Regions from separate parts of the Peptoniphilus indolicus genome, predicted to be linked through region 2. Evidence: a T-box and tRNA genes for the amino acid it is inferred to sense, from the RefSeq annotation. Region 2 holds a T-box; the other holds one or more tRNA genes.
The links. The T-box of region 2 lies ahead of ileS (isoleucine--tRNA ligase). A T-box ahead of a tRNA ligase gene usually reads a tRNA of that ligase, here a tRNA-Ile.
Positions count from the first base shown of each region.

Region 1: it has a tRNA-Ile gene. The T-box ahead of ileS (isoleucine--tRNA ligase) is inferred to sense a tRNA for this amino acid. The anticodon was not compared.

Region 1 is NZ_UGTH01000001.1:133,794-137,219, forward strand. It holds rRNA gene DYE58_RS00860 (23S ribosomal RNA) at 1-1,689, opposite strand, end outside; tRNA gene DYE58_RS00865 (tRNA-Ile) at 1,836-1,912, opposite strand; rRNA gene DYE58_RS00870 (16S ribosomal RNA) at 2,005-3,426, opposite strand, start outside.
Region 2 is NZ_UGTH01000001.1:1,520,209-1,523,634, reverse strand. It holds gene ileS (isoleucine--tRNA ligase) at 1-2,001, opposite strand, end outside; T-box leader at 2,040-2,217, opposite strand; gene DYE58_RS07290 (RrF2 family transcriptional regulator) at 2,205-2,633, opposite strand; gene DYE58_RS07285 (NAD(P)H-dependent oxidoreductase) at 2,735-3,426, opposite strand, start outside.

The DNA.
Region 1 (3,426 bases), 1.4 Mb from region 2:
TAACTTACGGGGTCATTTTGCCGAGTTCCTTAACAAAGGTTCTTCCGCTCGTCTTAGGATTCTCTCCTCACCTACCTGTGTCGGTTTACGGTACGGGCGATATCTTACTTGATAGTGGCTTTTCTTGGCAGTGTGGAGTTACATCCTTCTCTACTTGTTTTTCGATCCGCTTCACACTTCAACCTTCTCAAGAGCGGGATTTGCCTCACTCTTAGCCTTTGTGCTTGCACGCCTCACCAACTGGGCGCTTCTGCTATCCTCCTGCGTCCCCACTTACTTTTTAACGCTTGATATCGGTACAGGAATTTCCACCTGTTTTCCATCGACTACGCTTTTCAGCCTCGCCTTAGGTCCCGACTTACCCTGAGTGGACGAGCCTTGCTCAGGAAACCTTGGGTTTTCGACGGGTGAGATTCTCACTCACCTCTCGCTACTCATGCCAGCATTCTCTCTTCTCTAAAATCCACATCGGCTTACGCCTTATGCTTCGTCTCTTAGACATTGCTCCTCTACCACTATATTTACATATAGTCCACAGCTTCGGTATATAGTTTAGCCCCGGTTATCTTCGGCGCAGAATCACTTGACCAGTGAGCTATTACGCACTCTTTAAATGTATGGCTGCTTCTAAGCCAACATCCTGGTTGTCTGAGTAATTCCACATCCTTTCCCACTTAACTATTATTTTGGGACCTTAGCTGGTGGTCTGGGCTGTTTCCCTTTCGACTATGAAGCTCATCCCACATAGTCTGACTCCTTAGTGCTTGATTTGGTATTCGGAGTTTGATAGGTCTCGGTAAGCTCAATGCCCCCTTAACTATTCAGTGCTCTACCCCCTCATCATTGTTCACTAAAGGCTAGCCCTAAAGCTATTTCGAGGAGAACCAGCTATCTCCGTGTTCGTTTGGCTTTTCACCCCTATCCACAGGTCATCCGATAGCTTTTAAACGCTACCCGGTTCGAGCCTCCATCAGATTTTACTCCGACTTCACTCTGCCCATGGATAGATCACACGGTTTCGGGTCTATGGCAACAAACTTTCGCCCTATTAAGACTCGGTTTCCCTACGGCTCCGAAGCTTAACTTCTTAACCTTGCTTATTACCATAACTCGCTGGCCCGTTCTACAAAAAGTACACGATCCTGGTCTATAACCAGTTTCGCTGCTTGTAAACATTAGGTTTCAGTTTCTATTTCACTCCCCTCTCGGGGTTCTTTTCACCTTTCCCTCACGGTACTTGTTCACTATCGGTCACCAAGTAGTATTTAGCCTTAGGGGGTGGTCCCCCTGTCTTCCCACCAGGTTTCACGTGTCCGGTGGTACTCTCTTGTGCCAACTATTTTCGTTTTCGCTTACGAGACTGTTACTCTCTTTGGTACTCCTTCCCAGAAGTTTCTGCTAACTATTTTCGTCTTATGCACGGTCGGGCTCTATCCATTTCGCTCGCCGCTACTTTGGATATCGAGTTTTCTTTCTTTTCCTCGGGTTACTTAGATGTTTCAGTTCACCCGGTTCGCCTCTATAAGCTATGTATTCACTTATAGATACCTCTTTTGAGGTGGGTTGCCCCATTCGGATATCTGTGGTTTGGCGGATATTTGCTCCTACCCACAGCTTTTCGCAGCTTGTCGCGTCCTTCTTCGCCTCTTGGTGCCTAGGCATTCACCTAATGCTCTTTTTTACTTGACCTTTGCTAATCAATTCTTATTGACTGCTTTTATTTGTTTTCCAGTGAAAAAGTGTCTTCTTTATTACTTCGTATTAAATTTGACTCTTCTTCTTTCTTGATATGATTGTTTAGTTTTCATGGTTCATATTGCTTTATTTAAAAAGCATGGTGGACCTGGGGGGACTCGAACCTCCGACCTCACGCTTATCAGGCGTGCGCTCTAACCAGCTGAGCTACAGGTCCATAATATATATAATTAAAACAGTGTAGAAAAGTCTATAAGACTTTTTATTTAATCCACTTTCCTTTTACAGTCTGTGAATTTATTTCCTTAGAAAGGAGGTGATCCAGCCGCACCTTCCGATACGGCTACCTTGTTACGACTTCACCCCAGTCATTAACCCTACCTTCGGCGTCTGCTTCCTTGCGGTTAGCTCGACGACTTCGGGTATTGCCAACTCCCATGGTGTGACGGGCGGTGTGTACAAGACCCGGGAACGCATTCACCGCAGCATTCTGATCTGCGATTACTAGCAACTCCGACTTCATGTTCTCGAGTTGCAGAGAACAATCCGAACTGAGATCGGCTTTTTGAGATTCGCTTGCTATCACTAGCTTGCCCGCTCTTTGTTCCGACCATTGTAGCACGTGTGTAGCCCAGGACATAAAGGGCATGATGATTTGACGTCATCCCCACCTTCCTCCGATTTATCATCGGCAGTCCCTTTAGAGTTCCCATCTTTACATGCTGGCAACTAAAGGTAAGGGTTGCGCTCGTTGCGGGACTTAACCCAACATCTCACGACACGAGCTGACGACAACCATGCACCACCTGTAATACTGTCCCCGAAGGGAAACCTCTATCTCTAGAGGGGTCAATATTATGTCAAGCCCTGGTAAGGTTCTTCGCGTTGCTTCGAATTAAACCACATGCTCCGCTGCTTGTGCGGGTCCCCGTCAATTCCTTTGAGTTTCATGCTTGCGCACGTACTCCCCAGGCGGAGTGCTTATTGTGTTAACTGCGGCACCGAAATCCTCCGACACCTAGCACTCATCGTTTACGGCGTGGACTACCAGGGTATCTAATCCTGTTTGCTACCCACGCTTTCGTTCCTCAGCGTCAGTTTGTGACCAGTAAGTCGCCTTCGCCACCGGTATTCCTCCTAATATCTACGCATTTCACCGCTACACTAGGAATTCCACTTACCTCTTCACTACTCAAGTTTAGAAGTTTCAAATGCTTACGAGGGTTGAGCCCTCGCCTTTCACATCTGACTTTCTAAACCGCCTGCGAACCCTTTACGCCCAGTGATTCCGGACAACGCTCGCCCCCTACGTATTACCGCGGCTGCTGGCACGTAGTTAGCCGGGGCTTCCTCCTATGGTACCGTCATTATCTTCCCATAGGACAGAGCTTTACGAATCGAAATCCTTCTTCGCTCACGCGGCGTCGCTGCATCAGGGTTTCCCCCATTGTGCAATATTCCCCACTGCTGCCTCCCGTAGGAGTTTGGACCGTTTCTCAGTTCCAATGTGGCCGTTCACCCTCTCAGGCCGGCTACTGATCGCTATCTTGGTGAGCCGTTACCTCACCAACTAATTAATCAGACGCGAGTCCATCTTTGACCGCTAATTCACTTTGATCGTTATGACATGTGTCACTACGATTTCATCGGGTATTAATCACCGTTTCCGGTGGCTATCCCCGTGTCAAAGGCAGGTTACTCACGTGTTACTCACCCGTCCGCCGCTAATCC
Region 2 (3,426 bases):
AAATTCTCTAGGATTTATACCGTCTGTGTTTGCATATAGACTGAAGAAGTTATAGATATTTCTGATTGATCTGAAGAATTTAGAGTCAACTTCTCTAAGTCCATCTTCATCAAATTTTGTAGGAGTCCATGGTGGAGATACATACATCAAGTACCATCTAACTACGTCTGCTCCATATCTATCAAATAAATCAAATGGTTCAACAGTATTTCCCTTTGATTTAGACATCTTCTTACCAAATTTATCTAAAATTAAATCATTTACAAGTACATTCTTATATGGGCTCTTGCCTGTCATATAAGTTGAAATTGCAAGAAGTGAGTAGAACCAACCTCTTGTTTGGTCGATACCTTCACAGATGAAATCTGCTGGGAACAATTCGTTGAAATCATCTTTGTGCTCAAATGGATAGTGCCATTGTGCAAAAGGCATTGCTCCCGAGTCAAACCAAACATCGCCTACTTCAGGTATTCTTGACATAGTATGGCCGCACTTATCACACTTGATATGAACGTCATCTACGTATGGTCTGTGAAGTTCTATTGAATCATCTATATCTTCAATCGCTCTTTCTGCAAGTTCTTTTCTTGAACCTACTGAAGTTGTGTGTCCACATTCTTCACATCTCCAAATAGGAAGTGGAGTTCCCCAATATCTCGAACGAGAAATTGCCCAATCGTTTAGATTTTCTAACCAATTACCAAATCTCTTTTCACCTACATAATCTGGGAACCAATTTACACCATTGTTGTTTTCTACAAGTTTTTCTTTAAACTTAGTAACTTCGATATACCAAGATGGGTGAGCATAGTAGATTAATGGAGTGTGACATCTCCAACAATGAGGATAATTGTGGTCAAATTTATGTTTCTTGAACAATAAATCATTTTCTCTCAAGTATTGGATAACTTCTTTGTCTGCATCCATTACAAACATACCCTTCCAAGGTGTTTCAGTGAATCTACCTGACTCATCAACTGGATTGAAAACTGGTAGCCCATATCTTCTTCCTGTTTGATAGTCGTCTTCCCCAAATGCTGGAGCTGTGTGTACAACACCTGTACCATCTTCTGTAGTTACATAATCTGCTGTTGTAACATAGAAAGCTTTTTGGTCAGTTTGTATAAATTTCAATAATTGTTCATATTCAACGCCTTCAAGGTCGCTACCTTTCATTGTTTCAAGAATTTCATATTCGTGTTCAAATACAGAATCTGCCAATTCTTTAGCAACTATATAAACATCATCATGAATTTTTGCTCTGATATATTCAACTTTAGGATTTACAGTAAGTGTTACGTTTGAAGGAAGTGTCCAAGGAGTTGTTGTCCATGCCAAGAAATACTCATTGTCTTTTCCTTTAACCTTAAATTTAGCTGTAACTGTTTCAGTTTTGATTTCTTCATAACCTTGTGCAACTTCGTGAGATGCAAGTCCTGTTCCACAACGTGGGCAATATGGAAGAATCTTGTGTCCTTCATAGATTAATCCGTCTTTGAACATTTTGTTGTAAATACTCCAAACAGATTCTATAAAGTTATTGTCTAGTGTTACATATGGGTCATCTAAATCGATTAGATATGCCATTCTTCGAGTCAATTTTCTCCATTCAGACTCATATTCCCATACGGATTGTCTACACATTTCATTGAACTGTGCAACACCATATTTTTCTATGTCCTGTTTATTGTGAAGTCCTAATTTCTTTTCAACTTCAATTTCTACCGGCAAACCGTGAGTATCCCAACCTGCTTTACGCTTTACCTTATAACCACTCATTGTCTTGTATCTACAAGTTAAATCCTTTAGAGTTCTTGCAATTACGTGGTGAATACCCGGCTTACCATTTGCTGTTGGCGGTCCTTCATAAAAAATATACGAATGATTACCTTCCCTTGCTTCAACAGATCTTTTTAATAGATCAATATCGTCCCAGTAATTTGATATTTCAGATTCTCTATCTTTTACTGGAGATTTTGAAAGCGGTTTAAAATTTTCCATAACTTTTCCTCCTTATTTATATAATAAAAAAGACCCAACTAAGGGACGACTTACGCCGCGGTACCACCCTTATTATAGGTCCTATCACTTAATTGTCTTTAAGGCAGACTTACCAATTTGCTCCAAGTTGATCTTATAAACTCAAGTTACATTCTCACACCAACCGAATGCTCTCTTGAAACTCTCTATTTATAACTGTCTCTTCATTGCTTATTTTCTCCAAAACATTCAAGTGTCTTGGATTTTAAAATTTTTATTACCGAATTTTGTACTTCTTCAAGAGCTACGTGAAACCTGCAACCGTCAAAATCTGAAGAATTAACTCCCATATATGAACAATATGGATCTTCTGCATTCATGCATCTGTTAACAACTATAGGTCCGTCTATAGCAACCATTATATCATAAAGAGAAACTTCCTCTTTTGGCTTATTTAGCATATATCCGCCTGTAACTCCTCTTTTTGCTGTAGTTATCCCCGCTAAATTCAACTTTCTAAGTATTCTAAGAGTAAATCTTTCCGGTATAACTCTATCATGTGCAATTTTGGGAGCTCCTACTACTTCTCCTTCATGTTGGGCTAAGTAACCGCATATCCTGAATGCATAATCTGTTTCTTTTGTGATTCTCATGGCTTTTCGTCCTTTCTAAATGCACTACTCTACCAAAGTCATTCTCTAAAATGTAACTATGCATTTCAATTTTATATTTTATATTAATATCACCTTAGTTGTCAATTACCTTGTAGCCTTCTTATTTTAACTATACTTGCTTCCTCATCTAAAATTACATCTTCATAGGTTAAAGCTTTGCCGATCTCAACATCTCTTGCAAGTTTAGTTTTCTCTGTGATAATTCCTATCGGCAGAAGATTTTCTCGTCTTTGAATTTCTGCTTTTTCCAACACTCCATAAACTGAGTTTCCACCTATTCCCTCAAGTTTTTCTCCCTTTTTCAAATCTTTCTTTGCAATTGCAATAGTTTCTGCTACAGAACCCTTATAAGGTGCTATTGTAGAATCTTTTAAAACAACTGCTCTTATTATTGAAATTGGAGTTTCCAAACTTGTTAGATGATACGGTCTATATATGGCGAAATTTGGTCTCTTGCCAACACTCAAATATTCCATCTCATTATCTATTATTTCAGAATTAGCCTTTGCAATGGCAAAAACTCCCGGCGCTATTCCCATTGAAAAATCTACCGTCCCATAAGAATTCAACTTAGACCCTCTTGATTCTAAATCTATATCCTGTGCTATTGTCTTAGGAGTTGTCGTAAAAGAATGGCAACCCCTAATATCCGGAACAAATCCGGTTGCATTACACACGGCATTTAACTCTGTCATTGTGTTTGTACCATCCACGAAAGAAGTCAACATTCTTGGATTTAACCCTCTATTAATTGCCTCTTCGCTTAGATCCT